DNA from 2 places in the Chungangia koreensis genome. Region 2 is predicted to be linked to the other one. Evidence: a T-box and tRNA genes for the amino acid it is inferred to sense, from the RefSeq annotation. Region 2 holds a T-box; the other holds one or more tRNA genes.
What was found. The T-box of region 2 lies ahead of serS (serine--tRNA ligase). A T-box ahead of a tRNA ligase gene usually reads a tRNA of that ligase, here a tRNA-Ser.
Positions count from the first base shown of each region.

Region 1 (8,046 bases), on a different contig from region 2:
CGCTAAACTGATATGTCGAATGATTTATCCGCCCGATATTCTGAATAAATTAGAGGAGAGTGATGGCTAATGCCAATTAAAGTGTATACTGCTACAAGCAACAGATCTTGCAGGAAAGCGATTGCATGGCTCGAAAAATATGAGATTCCCTATGTTGAAAAAAACGTTTCGTCTGAACCTCTAACGAAAGAAGAATTAACCGAAATCTTAAGCTTAACGGCTGAAGGAACAGATGAAATCATCGCTAAAAAGTCTAAAGGCTTCAAGAAATTGAAAGTGGATATGGATGGAATGACATTAAATGAGCTCTACAAGATGCTCCAAGAGAATCCTGGTTTGTTGCGTCTTCCAATTTTAGTAGATGGAATCAGGCTGCAAATAGGATACAATGACGATGAAATCCGTCAATTCTTGCCGCGTTATTTCCGTGCGAATGAACTCCAAAGCATGTTGGCGTTAGAAATGTAATCTCCCGAATTAAATACTCCCGTATAAACATAGTCTTCTACATACAACATGTTGGAGGCTATTTTTTATCCTTTTATGGAAGGAGGCACCTCATGGAATTTCTGCTTTCGTTACTGGTTGGGGTTATATTTGTAGGTTTAGTCAGTCTGATTGTATTTCGGGCAATCCGAACGAAGCGATTGCCTGAAAATAACTACACACCTTTTGATGATATTACAGAAGGAAGAGTAGACAGTGATGAAAATAAATTGTAGATGTTGTCACAAATTATGGCCCAATCTCGTTATAAGGGTAAACGAGAAAATGGAGTGATGAATTGTGACACGTCAAACAATTGTAGTAGTTGGAGGAGGCCACGCAGGAATTCATGCAGTTAAAGCGATACAAAAAAGATTGAAGAAGGTCCCTTTCCGTCTCGTGTTGTTGGATCCCCAACCGGCTCACGTCCGTAAAGTACTGCTATTCAAGGCGGCTGTAGGAGAGAGTGAACTAACCGTACCTTGGTCTGACATTCTACCTCTGGGAACGGAGTTCATAAGAGGGGCTATCCATTCTGTAAATCCTTCTATGAAATGCTTGGAGTATAGGGATCAGTATGGAACCAGTCATCTCCTAGACTATGATGTATTAGTGTTGGCAATTGGGAGTGTGGTTCGAAACATCGATGGAGATGGTTTTGCACTATCAAATATAGAAAATGCAAGGCAGATTCATGGAGTAATCGAGGGAAATATACAGAGAGCAACGACTGTTTTAGAATCTCATGAAAAAAGAAGGCTATTGACATTGGCAGTTGTCGGAGGAGGGATCAGCGGGATTGAAACGGCGTTTGAGTTAAATCAATTCATGAGAACAATGGCTAAGACGGTGGGAGTGGACCCAGAAGAAGTTCAAGTACAACTTGTTCATTCCCGACAAAACTTACTTCCTGACGGAACGGAAAAACTTAGACAAAAACTACTTGAAAAAATGAATCGAAATCAGATTGTACTAAGGAACGATAAAATCGCATTAAAGCAGGAGGGAGGAATGCTCCTCTTAAGTAATGGCGAGAAGATTCCAATTGGAACATCCGTTTGGACAGTAGGTCTACAGCCGAACCCTGTTGTTCAATCGCTTGGACTGCCGTTCGAATCAGATGGAAGACTCAAGACGGATCCGTCCTATCGGATCATCGATTCCGAGGGGATTTATAGTATCGGAGACTGTGCAAACATTGTAGATCCATCTAACGGAAAAACAGACGGAATGACATGTAAAGAAGCCATTAGTCAGGCAAATAGATTAGGAAAGATAATAGCCTTGGATCTGATAGGGTATCCTGCGCCAAAACATCAGTCCATCCGGAAAACCTTCTGTTTCAGTCTCGGTACAGGTGATGCACTTGTCTCGGCAAAGGTTTTCGGAGTTGAGATGATTATCGAGAATAAAATAGCTTGGATCATACGGAAAATCACATGGAATCTTGCCAGTTTTGTCAATTAGGAGGAATACGGATGGATATCGCAGAACTATATAGAACCTATAAATCATTATGTTTTTCAATCTCCTACCAATTGACCGGTTCGATTTCAGATGCCGAGGACGTGGTGCAGGATGTGTTTTTAAAGCTTTCAACCGTCACGATTACGGACCTCGAAGAGCCAAAAGCGTATTTGTGCAAAATGACGGTAAACCGTTGCTACGATGTATTGAAATCTGGAAAAGTTAAACGCGAACAGTATGTTGGTCCATGGTTGCCTGAACCTCTACCAACGGGTAAGAATCAGCTGGAGGAATTAGTCGAACGGTCGGAGCTTTTGAACTACGGGATGTTAGTCTTGCTTGAGCGGCTTACTATAGTGGAAAGGACCGTATTTGTTCTTCGAGAAGCATTAGGATTTGAATACGCTGAAATTGCTAAAATTGTTGGGAAGAACGAAGTGAATTGCAGAAAGATTTTAAGTCGTACAAAAGAAAAAATAGAGCTATCAGATCGTGGGGAACTGCAATCTAACCCCCCTACAGTAGAGTGGATTCACCAGTTTTTAGGTGCACTTGAGCTTGGACAAATGGATCAGGTCATTACCCTCCTTAGCGAAGATGTAACTCTTCTTTCAGACGGCGGCGGGAAAGTGTCTGCTGCGCTTAAACCTATTGTGTCGCGTGATTTTGTTTTACGATTCATCATGGGGATTTTCCAAAATGCATCTAAAAAAGAAGAGGAAATTCGCTTTGAATTAACGGAACTTAATGGCGAAACTGGTGTAATTGTATGGTCTAAAGATGAAATTATGACCGTTGCACTCGTTCATATTGAATCAGGGATGGCGAAGAATTTTTACTTCATCCGAAATCCTGAAAAGTTGAATCATCTCAGTCGGTAAGTCCGCAGCCTTTTGGATCCTATTGAAGAAAAAGACAAAAAATGTTATACTATCTTTTGTCTTACGGAGATGTACCCAAGAGGCTGAAGGGGGCTGACTCGAAATCAGCTAGGGCGTTCACGCGCCGCGGGGGTTCAAATCCTCTCATCTCCGCCATACATATTAGCAATCGACCATCCATTTTTCTGGGTGGTCTTTTATTTTTCTTGTAAATCGGCATTTCAAAAGAATATTGGACAATCATCCGTAATACTGTAGTAGGAAGAGAGGCTGAATTGGGGGAAGACGATGTCCGATATTCACTATTTTCCACGTAGCGTCCAAAGGGAGGAGCTCGTATTAACGAATACGATGATGCTCTTTAGGCGATTGTATCATTATGATTCCGAGCGGTTTAATCGCTTTCTCAACTTGTTAGTCGAAAATGCCGAAACTGATGGCGGGATTGATATGTCCTTAAAGTTCAAGAGCCAGCACGTCGGGGCAATCCTTGACGGGTCGATCAGCCAAGACTCGTTTAAGATTGTGATTGAGACGAAGCCTTATAGCCAGCACCAGATTGGTCATATCCGTCATCACTTCGCATCTTTCCGTGAAGAGCAGCATCAGCTATTTCTCTGGATTAACCCCGAACCGATCGATTTGACCTATAAACAGATCGTCTTGGATGAAATCTCTGATTTTAACGCGGCGAACCGAAAGGAAATTAAATTTGCTACTGTCACATTCAAGGATCTGTGCCATCTCTTGAAGTCCATGGTGGCTGATCATGAAACAGATCTCTTAGCAATGACGGAAGACTATGAGGATTTCTGTTCCACTGCAGGACTTGTGAAGACAATGGAGACAAAGTTACGAGTCGTCCCTGCAGGGGCTTCATTCGAACAGCATATGAGCTTTAATGTCTATTACGACCGGCGGGTGAATTCTTATCAGCCGCATAAGTACATCGGTCTTTATAAGGACAAGGCTGTAAGAGGAATCGGCAAAATTACTTGTATAGCGGATATAGATTATAACCGGATCACCTATAGTCTCATTAAAGCGTCCATATTAGAGGGGACACTTTCTCAACAGATGGAATTTCTCTTGATGAAAGTCATTAAGGATGCAAAGCAGAATTATGGATTCGATTTGACGACGGATTGCCGTTTTTTCTTCGTGGATGGTTTTTATCCAACGTATTTCCGAAAGGATTCGCCATATGGAATTACCGGCAAGCGGTATATCGACTTGGAGAGTGTTGGAGGATACCATAAGAATTTTGATACAAGCGAAATTGCGGAGGTTTTAACGGGCAAGGGCTGGAAGTGAAGAAGGAGAGGCTTATGCCTCTCCTTCTTTCATATTTAAACGTTCTAAAATTCTTCGTTTACGGTAAAGCATCTGCCCGGCTTCCGCAATATCGTTGATTGCGGAGCGGTTAATGAACGCTCCAAATACAAGACCTGCTACTGGAACCATTTGAAAGAGCTTCTGCCAACCATAGTTATCTCTATAGGAGAAAACGACTTCTCGCCAACCCTGTAATTCGGACATTGCTTCTCTTTTTTCAACAGTTCCATCTTTGAAAGCCGAAAGCTGTTTTAAGATGGCTTGTTTTCCGACGATATCCGATGAAACAAATTGTAAGCACTTAATGATGAATAAGCGTTCTTTCTTATCCTTAGGATCGTATCCATAGCAGATGGCAATGTCCTGAAGTGTTTTCAATTGCAGCCCTAACAATAGCGGGATATCAAGTGATGAAGTAATGATTCCTCCGAAACCAGTACTTGCCCCTTGGATTGTTGCGACTTTCCTCCGGCCTTTTGTCATTTTATCAACTGCCTCGTCCATGGTTTGGACAGACAACCCTTGAACGTCCTCTAATGTTTCGACGAAATGATTCGGGAAGTATGCGGGTATTCTAACCGTTGAACTCAGATAACTGCCGCCTGTCTGCACATACTGACCTAATTCATCTAATAACAATCCGATTTTATGTTGAATAAAGGCTGGGGTGAAACGGTCCAGCAGCTTAAAAGGCAATCTTCCGAGCCGTTCCCAAAACCATAATCCGCTTTGGTCCTTTTCCCAGTCTTCTACTTTATGTAATTCGTCTAGTAACCATCTTCGATCTTCAATCACTACACAAACCTCTTTCCTTTTGTATACCTTATTAACGAATATAGTATGAAAAAGATTCATGAAATAATAATCCCGCAGGAAAACTGACCTGCGGGAGACTATTATTGTAGGGGTAATGGTTCTTCTTTTAATTCACCAATCGCTACCTCAGACCGTTCTTCCAAGGATTTGCGTAAATGGACTGTTGCCGTTTTACCGTCGTCATGGATTTTGTCAATCCAGACAGAAACACCATTGTAGGATACTTCAAATTCATCAGGTGAGGCGACAATTTGCTTTGCACGATCGTATTGCATAGGAAAACTCCCTTCACTTTTTGCGTTTGCGACTTTTTGGATCCAATTCTGCTAATTCTTTTGAGAACTCCGCAGCAATATCCTGGGGAGGGATTTTTTGATTTTTTGGTGTCTGTGGCAATGACTGCTTATTTGTTCCCTTGCTTTTACTATCATCTCTTCCCATAATTACGCTCCTTTGCATGTATTCCTTTTTAATATGAGTTGGAATTGAAAAAACATGCAGGAACAAAAACCCGGAAATGCAACCATTTCCGGGTTAAGTCTTCATATTACAGATTTATTTTCAGTTGGAACAGGTGGATCGTCCTCGCCAAAGGTGAATAGTTCATTTTCGTTCGAACCTATAATTGTGACTAACAAAAGGAAACACAAAAAGCTTTTCATCTACAAATCCTCCCATTTCTCCACATTTCTTTGTTTGTAGATGACATTATTCGCTTTTTGATAAAATTCTCCTGCTAACTTGAATTTGTTTTGATGGAATAAGTGGTCTCCAAGTAGTATTGAGTATTTTTGAATGTGTCTCAGATCGAAAGTTTTTTCAAAATGTTTGACTGCTTCTTTAAGCAAATGATCTAAGTTCTGTCTATTTGTATGGAGCGCCTTGTAAATAGAAAAATGGTAGTGATACGTAATCGGTAAAGCTGAACGGTCTTGGGTTAATTCATTCTTTAAATAATCGATGCCTTTTTGGCACCAGCGCAAAACTAACATAGAATTACCTAACTTAGAATATTCCACGATAAGTGCATGAATTGTCACTAAAACCTTTCCATGATGTTGCTCTGTTTTCTTCAAGTCTAAGCTTATATGAAAATATTCTAAAGCTTTCTCAGAATTACCTTCAAGGGAATAAAGGGTTCCTAAGTTGTGATAACACATTCCTTTGTAATAAGGCAGATTGAAATCTTCTGCAAGTTTCAATGCAAGTGAATAGTTTTCTCTTGCCTTTTTGAAATGGTTCAGATTTCTATAGGAGATGCCTAATAGTATGTAACAATCCATTGCCCGTTCAAAGTATAAATGATTTTTATAATACTCTAATGCGGTTGTCGTAAAATTCACGGAGCTGAAGTTTTCACCGTTTTTGTGATAGATATTACCCAATATGCTATGGAAGTCTGCAAGTTCCCAGTCTTCCAGCAATGCCTTTTTAGTCAGTTCCAAATTCTTTTCCAATGACAGGAGACTGCTGTGAAACTTGTACTCAAAAAACTCAAATAGTCCAACATTAATATTGAAGATGAATTTCTGATGGTGATCGAACTGATCCTCGACTGACCGCAGTGCCTCTATAAATGGAGATAGGTCTTGATCTTGATCCTGCAAAATGAGGAATAGGCGGAACATGAGTAGATTGTATGTGTAAAAGTTATGTAAGTTTTGAAAGTGTATTTTATGTTCGGCAAATTGCTGTAAATATTCACGTATTTCTTCTTTATTTCTCTTTAAAATCCCTTCTTTGTAAACAGCTTGCAACGATGAGATGATTCGACTTTCATCTTGATGTGATAGCTCTTTAATCTCAATTCCCAGCTTATTTAGTAAAAGTTGAAGAACTTCCTCACTCGGAATGGCGGTTCCATTTTCGATTTTACTCAAATGAGAAGCAGAACATATGCCCTCTGCCAATGTGGATTGCTTCATCTTTTGTTTAAACCGTTCCTGGCGAATCATTTGACCAATGCTGCTCATACTTCTCACCTGCCTCGTCTCGCTCATATATGTTAATCAGTTTAAAAACCGGAAGACAGCTCTTCCGGTTTTTTGATCACTATAGATCTTCCCAAAACCTTACTCTCTTTTGCTTAAAGATTGCTCTCTCCGCTTTTTGGAAGTAATCCATTGCTTTTTTATAATCTTCGTTTTGTGCGTAATGATCGATTAACAATACCGAATACTTGTGGATGTATCGGTAGTCGTCAATTTTTTCGAAATGAGCAATGGCTTCTTTTAAAATCTCTTCTTTATCTAAAGCATTACTGTGCAGCGCCCCGTATATTAAATAATGATATCGATAAGATTCAGCAAGTGCACTGTGATTATCATCATATTCCTTGTCCAATATGTTGAGTCCTTTTTTGCACCAACGAATCACTTGGATGGAATTGTTTAGTTTTGAATATTCATTAATGAGAGCCAAAATGGTGGCTATTCGTCCTTCTTTTATCTTCATATGGTATTTAGATTCAAGGCTAAGGTGATAATACTCAATTGACTTTTCTGGGTTTCCTGCCATTGCGTGGAGTCTGCCTAAGTTATGGTGAAACATGGACTGGTAACTATTCAAACCAAGCTCGTTTGCTAACTTTTGACCCAACAAATAACTTTCCTTCGCTTTTTCAAGCTGATTTGTATTTTTGAAGGAAATACCTAAAATAATATAGCAATCAATAGCTCGTATTAAATATAAGTTGTCTCTAAAGAAGCGCATCGCTTTAGATATATATTGAATCGCCCTGAAATATTCATCTATTTTCATATAGGTAGTCCCTATAAAATTGTAGAAGTCTGCAAGCTCCCAAGCTTCAATTTGCACCATTTTTATTAACTCGAAAGAGCGCTCCAAAATTTCAATACTTTTTTGGAATTCAAACTGGGAGTAATAGTAGATTCCCATATTTAGATGGAAGATGAATTTTTGTCGTTCATTAAACTGACTAGCCACCAACTCTAAAGTTTCTATGAATGGGGAAACATCCTGTTCTCGTAAAACAAGGAATAATCTGCACATGAGGAGATTATAGGTATAAAAGTTATCCATGGACTTAAATTGAATTTTT
Region 1 is NZ_JBHSEC010000001.1:241,205-249,250, forward strand. Features, by position in the region: gene ACFOZY_RS01495 (TetR/AcrR family transcriptional regulator) at 1-70, shown strand, start outside; gene spx (transcriptional regulator Spx) at 70-468, shown strand; gene ACFOZY_RS01505 (hypothetical protein) at 561-722, shown strand; gene ACFOZY_RS01510 (NAD(P)/FAD-dependent oxidoreductase) at 787-1,953, shown strand; gene sigJ (RNA polymerase sigma factor SigJ) at 1,965-2,834, shown strand; tRNA gene ACFOZY_RS01520 (tRNA-Ser) at 2,900-2,990, shown strand; gene ACFOZY_RS01525 (hypothetical protein) at 3,123-4,148, shown strand; gene ACFOZY_RS01530 (EcsC family protein) at 4,161-4,964, opposite strand; gene ACFOZY_RS01535 (small, acid-soluble spore protein, H family) at 5,066-5,260, opposite strand; gene ACFOZY_RS01540 (YfhD family protein) at 5,274-5,426, opposite strand; gene ACFOZY_RS01545 (helix-turn-helix domain-containing protein) at 5,648-6,958, opposite strand; gene ACFOZY_RS01550 (helix-turn-helix domain-containing protein) at 7,038-8,046, opposite strand, start outside.
Region 1: it has a tRNA-Ser gene. The T-box ahead of serS (serine--tRNA ligase) is inferred to sense a tRNA for this amino acid. The anticodon was not compared.

Region 2 (8,046 bases):
TTCCGTAAAAGCGCGCTAACGTTTTTCCTTGGTCGACAGGGTTTTGAAGCAGGCGGTCCACCACCAAATTCGCATCCGGCAGTTTGAACACCAAACTGGTGATTGTCATACGTGTCCAGGTAATATGCTGCTCCCATAAGGTTCTCATGGCAGCTTTCAAGTCTGCTGACTTACGGTGGATATATTGATCATTTGCTCTCCCTATCGGATTTAATCCTTGTACAGCAGCTTGATAAGGATACAAGCGCATGGAATATGGAAATGGAACATAGTAATTGAATCCGTAAAATCCATTCATTCGAGTGATTCTCCTTAAACGATTTGTACCTCTTATCTTATTCAAGGAGATCTTGTTCGGTGAATGAAAAAGGAACAGCTTCTCAAGGCTGTTCCTTCCTCCCATCATTTTCTTAATGTTGCGGTTTTATCTAAAAAGTAACCGATGCGTTCAACGATTTGTTCAACACACTCCGGATCTTTCATTAAATCATAATCATTAATGTCCAAGCGTAAAACTGGGCAAGCATTAAAAGAATCAATCCAATTCTTATAACGGGTATGCATTTCCTCCCAGTAGCTGACTGGTGTCTGCTGTTCCATCGGTCGTCCCCGCTCCTGGATCCGCTCCAAAATGCTATCCATTGAACCTTCCAGATAGATTAACAAATCTGGATGAGGGAAATATGGAGTCATGACCATGGCATCGAACAAGTTTTTGTATGTCTCATAATCGACTGGAGACATGGTGCCTTTTTCATAATGCATTTTTGCAAAGATACCTGTGTCCTCATAGATGGAACGATCTTGAATAAACCCTCCACCATATTCGAAAATACGTTTTTGTTCCTTGAAGCGCTCTGCCAAAAAGTAAACTTGCAGATGGAAACTCCATTTTTCGAAGTCATCATAGAACTTGTCCAAATATGGATTCGTATCCACTTTTTCAAAAGAAGTCCTGAAATTTAATGCATTAGCCAAAGCTGTTGTCATTGTGGACTTCCCAACACCGACAGTGCCCGCAATCGTAATGACAGCACTATTTGGAATTCCGTATTTTTCTCTTAAATTCATGCGTGCAAACTCCTTTTTTGTAACGTTGCCTCAACTTGGCCAATAATCAATTTCAAGTCTTCATCGTTTAATACGAAATCGAAGTCATCTCCGTTTACACGGAGTACCGGGATTTCTGGATGTGTTTCTTCAAAATGCTGTATGAACACTTCATAGTCTTCAGAGAGCTGTTTCATATACGCCGGGTCCATATTTCTTTCGAAATCTCTTCCGCGCAATGCAATGCGTTTCATTAGTGTATCCAGACTTGCATTCAAGTAGATGACCATATTAGGGACGGGCATATCATGTGTTAAAATCTGATAGATTCCCTTGTACTTTTCAAATTCCTCTTGCTGCAACGTACGTTGTGCAAAAATGAGGTTCTTGAAAATATGATAATCAGCCACAACCGGCTTGTCCAAATCTAAATAGTCACGCTTTATGTCTTTCAGTTGTTTATACCGGTTACATAAAAAAAACATTTCCGTCTGGAAACTCCACTCTTCAATGTTTTCGTAAAATTTATTTAAAAATGGATTTTCGTCTACAATCTCTTTAAGCAAGTGAAATTGATATGTATCAGCAATCGCTTTAGAAAGTGACGTTTTTCCGACCCCGATCGGACCTTCCACTGTTATAAACGGAACGGGCATCAGATGGTCCCCCTTCTCAATTCGAATCAATGCGCACTTCATTTTATCATAGCAAGTTGTCGAAAAACAGGGAAAAAAACACCTTCCGAGGAGAAAGGTGTTTTCAACAGGTTCTCAATCAAGTTACAATAAGCTACCTGAATTTATACGCCGCCTTTTTTCACGTGAAACATTTCTGAAAGCAGCTGCCAATTTTGCGGGAATGAAAAGGCCAAGTGCCAATAGCTGATTCCCAACAGGCCAAGTTCCTTTAGCAGATTGAATTTTGCTTGGATGGACCTCGCATCCTCGAACCAGACGACATGTTCTTTTCCTTCCAACCAATAATTGAAGAATGGAGCTTGGGCTTTTTCATCGTACTGGATCGCTGCATTACGCTCCCTTGCTAAATTTAATGCTCCCTGCGGGCTTAATGCTTTGGCATATGGATTTCCTGGAGCATAAGGTAGCGTCCAATCATAGCCGTACAAGTTCTGTCCCATTAATATCTTCTTTGGCGGAATTTCTGTTATGGCATACTCCAACACTTCTCGGACTGGTCCAATTGGTGAAACAGCCATTGGAGGTCCTCCACTATAACCCCATTCATACGTCATGATGACCACAAAGTCGACGACTTCACCTATTTTTTTATAGTCATGGCCAGCGTACCACTTTCCAGGCTGATTGGCACTCGACTTCGGTGGCAGCGCAGCAGAAAGTGTGAATCCCATTGGCGAAATCCGATCTTTCACCTTCTTAAGAAATGCCACATAGGCTTCACGGTCCTCAGCCCGTAAATACTCAAAGTCAAAATGGATATCCTTTGCATTGTGAGTTTTAGCTTCGGCCAATGCCGCATCGATCAATTTATTCTGCAATTCTTCACTGGCAAAGATCTTCTCAGCCAGTGTATCACTAAATGCACCTTCCTCCAGATTCGTTAATACAATCGTTGGAATGGCATTATTCTCTACTGCGATCTCGCCTAACCCCCCCCAGTTCAGGGGTGTCAGTGTACCATCACGCTTTACGTCATAAGCGAATGGCATTAAGTATGTCAACAATATGCTTCTTCTTTGGGCTTCCTCCAATAGATTCTTTGAAGGCAAGTCCGTATACCATTCCGCATAGCTGTTCACCACGATTTCCGGTCGATTCGGGTCCGGTGTGGATGGAATAATTAGCGCCTGGCCTACGACTAAGACGTCTGGATCCTGCAGCTCATTGATGGCTGCCAACGTTGCAGCATTTGTACCATGTGACCGTGCAATGGAGAAGAGACTATCCCCCGACTTTACGACATAAATCACCCATGTACCTCCTTTTACTCAATCGCTGTATTGTATGCCCATCGTTTTTGAAACGTGTTACACTGTTTGCAAGGAGAGATTGACATGGATGCATTTGAAAAAGACCGGCATTTCATGAGGTTGGCGATTGAAGAGGCTAAGAAAGCCGGTGCAATCGGTGAAGTACCAATTGGTGCGGTTATTGTTTGTAACGATGAAGTCATCGCAGCTGCACATAATTTAAGGGAAACGACACAGAATGCAGTTACCCATGCCGAACTTATGGCGATTCAAGAGGCGTGCCAAAAAGTGGGTAGCTGGAGACTTGAGGATATGACTCTCTATGTAACACTTGAGCCTTGCCCCATGTGTTCCGGAGCCATTCTTCAATCTCGGATCCCACGAGTTGTGTACGGGGCACGTGATCCGAAAGCTGGAGCGGTGGATTCATTATATCAACTATTAAATGACAGGCGCTTGAACCATGAGTGCGAAGTAGCAGAAGGTGTGTTATCTGATGAATGTGGCATGCTACTGACAACATTCTTCCGCGAGCTTCGGGAAAAGCGGAAACAGGTGAAGGCAATGGAAAGAGACCAAAAACTATAACAACAAAAAGAAAATCTGCATGGCTTCCTAATTAGAGAAGTCATGCAGATTCTTTTTTGATTAATTAACGGATCACTTCTACCCCGCCCATATATGGACGTAGTACTTCAGGGACAATAATAGAGCCGTCTTCCTGTTGATAGTTTTCAAGGATAGCTGTAACTGTACGGCCAACAGCCAAGCCGCTTCCATTCAATGTGTGGACAAATTCAGGTTTGGCACCTTGTTCACGGCGGAAACGGATATTCGCACGGCGCGCTTGGAAATCCTCGAAGTTACTGCAAGAAGAAATTTCACGATACATATTTTGTGTAGGAATCCACACTTCAATATCGTATTTCTTAGCTGCTGTAAATCCTAAATCCGCTGTGCACATGCTCATTACACGGTATGGAAGACCGAGCAACTGCAATACTTTCTCCGCATGACCCGTCAATTTTTCCAGCTCATCATAAGATTCTTCCGGCTTCACGAAACGTACAAGCTCTACCTTGTTGAACTGATGCTGACGGATCAATCCACGTGTATCACGTCCTGCGGAACCTGCCTCAGAACGGAAACTTGCACTGTAAGCAGCAAAGGCTTGCGGCAAAATATTTCCATCTAAAATTTCATCACGGTAGAAGTTCGTCACTGGCACTTCTGCTGTAGGAATGAGGAAATAATCCTCTTTCTCAATCAAAAACGCATCTTCTTCAAATTTCGGAAGCTGCCCTGTACCCGTTAAACTCGTACGGTTCACTAAGTATGGAGGAAGCATTTCCTCATAGCCATTCTCGTCAATGTGTAAATCCAACATGAAGTTGATCAACGCACGTTCTAAACGCGCACCTAAACCACGATAGAAGACGAAACGGCTACCGGCTACTTTTGCTGCTCGTTCAAAATCTAAAATATTTAAATCAGTTGCTAAATCCCAATGCGGTTTTGGTTCGAAGTTGAATTCCTTTTTCTCGCCCCAATTACGGATTTCAATATTATCATCCTCGGAATCACCTACAGGGACACTTTCATGCGGAATGTTAGGTACGCGCATCATAATATACTCCAAGCGTTCTTCCACTTCACGCAATTCCTCATCATACTTCTTGATATCATCCCCGACTTGGCGCATTTTTGCGATGGCCTCATCTGCGTTTTCTTTATTGCGTTTCATTTCTGCAATTTTTTGGGAAGCGTCATTCCGCTCCGCCTTCAGAACTTCCGTTTTTGAAATCAATTCACGGCGTTTCTTGTCCAACTCTTCGAACTGGTCGAAATCCGTCAGATCCTCCCCGCGTTTTGCGAGTTTTTGCTTCACTTCTTCAAAATGGTCGCGCACATATTTAATGTCCAACATATGCAATTCCTCCTAATATGGATTCCGATGATGGTCGGCAGACGCAAAAAAGCCCTCGTCCCCTTGAGAAAGGGACGAGAGCTACCCGCGTTGCCACCCTGATTGACCGGAAATAATTCCGATCCGCTTAGTTCCATAACGGTAAAGTACCGGCATCAGCCTACTATTCGTTCAGCCATGCAACTCCAGGACGGATTCACAAGTGTCTATACCGGCTTGCACCAACCGCCGGCTCTCTAAAATAAACGTACTTGTTACTGCTTCCCATCATCGTTTCAGATTTGAAATTACACATACTTTACTATAGGATTCAGGTTTTGGCAAGTCCAAGAAATAATTAGCGGACTCCAACTGCATCGAACGCGGCTTTTACACTAACAACTTCTGCACTTGATGCGCCATATAGGTCAGTTGCAGATTGGACTGCAGATGCACGCAGATGGCTGAAGTTAGAAGAAGGTGTCAAGTATTGAGTCAATGAGCGATAGAAAATCTTTCCTAATTTATCATTGCCGATTCCACTTACACTTACACCGTAGTGAGATCCACCGTTCGCCAATAGATAAGCAGCTTTGTTGATGATTCCACTATTGATATGGACACCACCGTAATCTCCAGTACCTGTGTAGCGCACCGAATAGTGGTCAGGATCTCCTTGAATCGTTGGATCACTCATGGAACGAAGAGCATCCCCTTGAATTCCAGGAGTATAAATATCTTCACCCATATCCCAATCCGGATCATTATTGAAATAGAACTCTACTAATGTACCGAATACATCAGACATCGATTCATTAATTGCACCAGACTCATTTTGGTAGATCAATTCTGCTGTTCGATCAGTGACAGCATGAGTCAATTCATGTGCAACTACATCCAATGAACCAGAGAACTCAATAAAGTTAACTCCGTCACCATCTCCATAAATCATTTGTGAGCCAGTCCAACCAGCATTATTGTAACTGCGTCCGTAGTGAACTGTAGAAACAATTTGCGCACCGTTTCCATCGAAACTATCACGGTTGAACACTTGCTTAAAGTAATCATATGTTTGTCCAGCATATACATGTGCATCTACTGCGGCAGCGTCGTAAGACGAACGGAATACATTATCTGCATCTACCCAGAGCTTACCAGGAATACGCGTACGGGATTGCCCATCGTATGTTAGGATTCCGTTGCCCCGTGTAGCATCAGCTAAGTGATAGCCACTTGTATTGTATAGTGTCGTTAAGGATTTCGAATCACCTAAAACTCCATATCCTGTTCCTGTTGAAATCGTTCCTGTTAACCCTTGGCCAGTTCCTGGCTTCGCCGTAGCCATTTTGTTGTAGGAATTAATGATATCACCTGTAATGGCATCTACGAAGTACACATAGTTACCTGGGGAAGGATCAAGGAATTCCATTGTCACTTCGTAAGCAAATCGTGGTTCAGTATCCAATGCATAAATCACTAATTTACTTTGTGGATTCTTTTCGTAAACAGGTGCAGACCCAAGTTCATTTACCAAATCTTTCTCAGCAACTTCAACTGCATCCTTTTTGTTTACTTTAGATGGGCCCTTTAACGCGTCTTTCTTATCCAATTCAGGAAGTGCAGTTCCTGATAGTGCCGTCAAAACACCATCTTTATCGACATGGGCCGTAATGACACCGCCGAATACCGGTACCCCTTTATATACTTGTTGGAACTTTAATACTGAAAAGCCGAGATCATCTTTCTTATCTTCCTTCAATACAAAGTTCACAGAAGGTTCTCCAGAAAACTTAAACACTGACTGTTTGTTTTTCAGATAACTATAGACAACATCCTTTGCTGCTTTTTCGGAAGGGGCAGTCAATTGACCAGATATAAATTGTGGTACTTGATAAGTCCGATTCCATTGAATATCTTCCTTCGTCCCTCCATTGGAAGCTGATACCGGCATGAATGCCGATAAAGCTAAAGTTGTTGCTAATCCGATCGTTGTCCACTTTTTCTTCAATTCATTTCCACTCCTTTTGATAGATTAACAAAATTGTATAACTAATCTAAACAATCAGGAAATAGAGAGGAAGATTCATTTATATCTCATCTCACTCATTCATATAGAACGAACGTTCTGTAAGATATTTTCCATATTTTTCATCAATTTGAAGGAGTTTAACTTTTAAAAATGGATTTCTTTAGGAGGATATAAAAAACCCGCGGTCCTATAAAGACCGCGGGTGAAATATTAAAATAAACCGGTGACAAATCCTTTAGTTCCGTCCCAAAGATTTCCGAAGAAATTACCAATTGCTTGGAACATAAGGGAGAACCAGCCTGCACGTTCAACTGTTTCAGTAGTCACAACTTCTGTTTGTGTATCATTTTCATTTATGAAACCGAAGTTTGTTCCTTCTTTTTTCGTGATTTCAACATGTCCGACAACTGTATCTTTTTTGACTTCAGCTTCAAGTTCTCCATCTTTTACGATTTGATCGTTTAGAACCAGCTTCGGTTCGTATAAGTCTTTCTCACTACTTTTTACAAACATTTCAATTGGTTCCTTCACTTCAATACCAACCGTATCCTCTTTCCCTTTGATAACAGGAATGCTTTCTTGATCTTTAAATGTAAATCCTGCTGGGACAATTTCGGTTTTTGTGAACTGATTGAAACCGTAGTCAAATAATGCACGTGTTGCGTCAAAACGAGCCTTATAGGAGCCAACTCCTTTGGCATCGGTAGCTTTCATGACAACCGTAATAAGGCGTGTCCCATTACGGACAGCGGTACCGGTGAAGTTATGGCCTGCGAAGTTCGTCGTACCTGTTTTTAATCCATCTACGCCAGGGTATTCGTAAACAAAACCAGGCAGCATGAAGTTCCAGTTATCCATCTCGATCGCATCGGAAGTACCTTCTCTAAATGTTTTAGACGGGATACTTGAGGTTTCCAGTACTTCTGGGTAATCCTTTAAAAGGTGGTATGCCAGTTTTGCTACAGATTTCGCCGGCATGACATTTTCGTCTGTTGGACCGCCAACTGGCTCCATTCCTTGAAGATCCTCATTATTCAATCCGGTAGAGTTTACGAAGGAGTAATCAGTTAAGCCAAGTTCATCGGCTTTTTTATTCATCATATCAACGAATTG
Region 2 is NZ_JBHSEC010000010.1:4,743-12,788, forward strand. Features, by position in the region: gene ACFOZY_RS07155 (hypothetical protein) at 1-298, opposite strand, end outside; gene ACFOZY_RS07160 (deoxynucleoside kinase) at 403-1,071, opposite strand; gene ACFOZY_RS07165 (deoxynucleoside kinase) at 1,068-1,706, opposite strand; gene ACFOZY_RS07170 (glycosyl hydrolase family 18 protein) at 1,850-2,998, opposite strand; gene tadA (tRNA adenosine(34) deaminase TadA) at 3,083-3,586, shown strand; gene serS (serine--tRNA ligase) at 3,651-4,925, opposite strand; T-box leader at 4,993-5,205, opposite strand; gene ACFOZY_RS07185 (M4 family metallopeptidase) at 5,263-6,912, opposite strand; gene ACFOZY_RS07190 (serine hydrolase) at 7,144-8,046, opposite strand, start outside.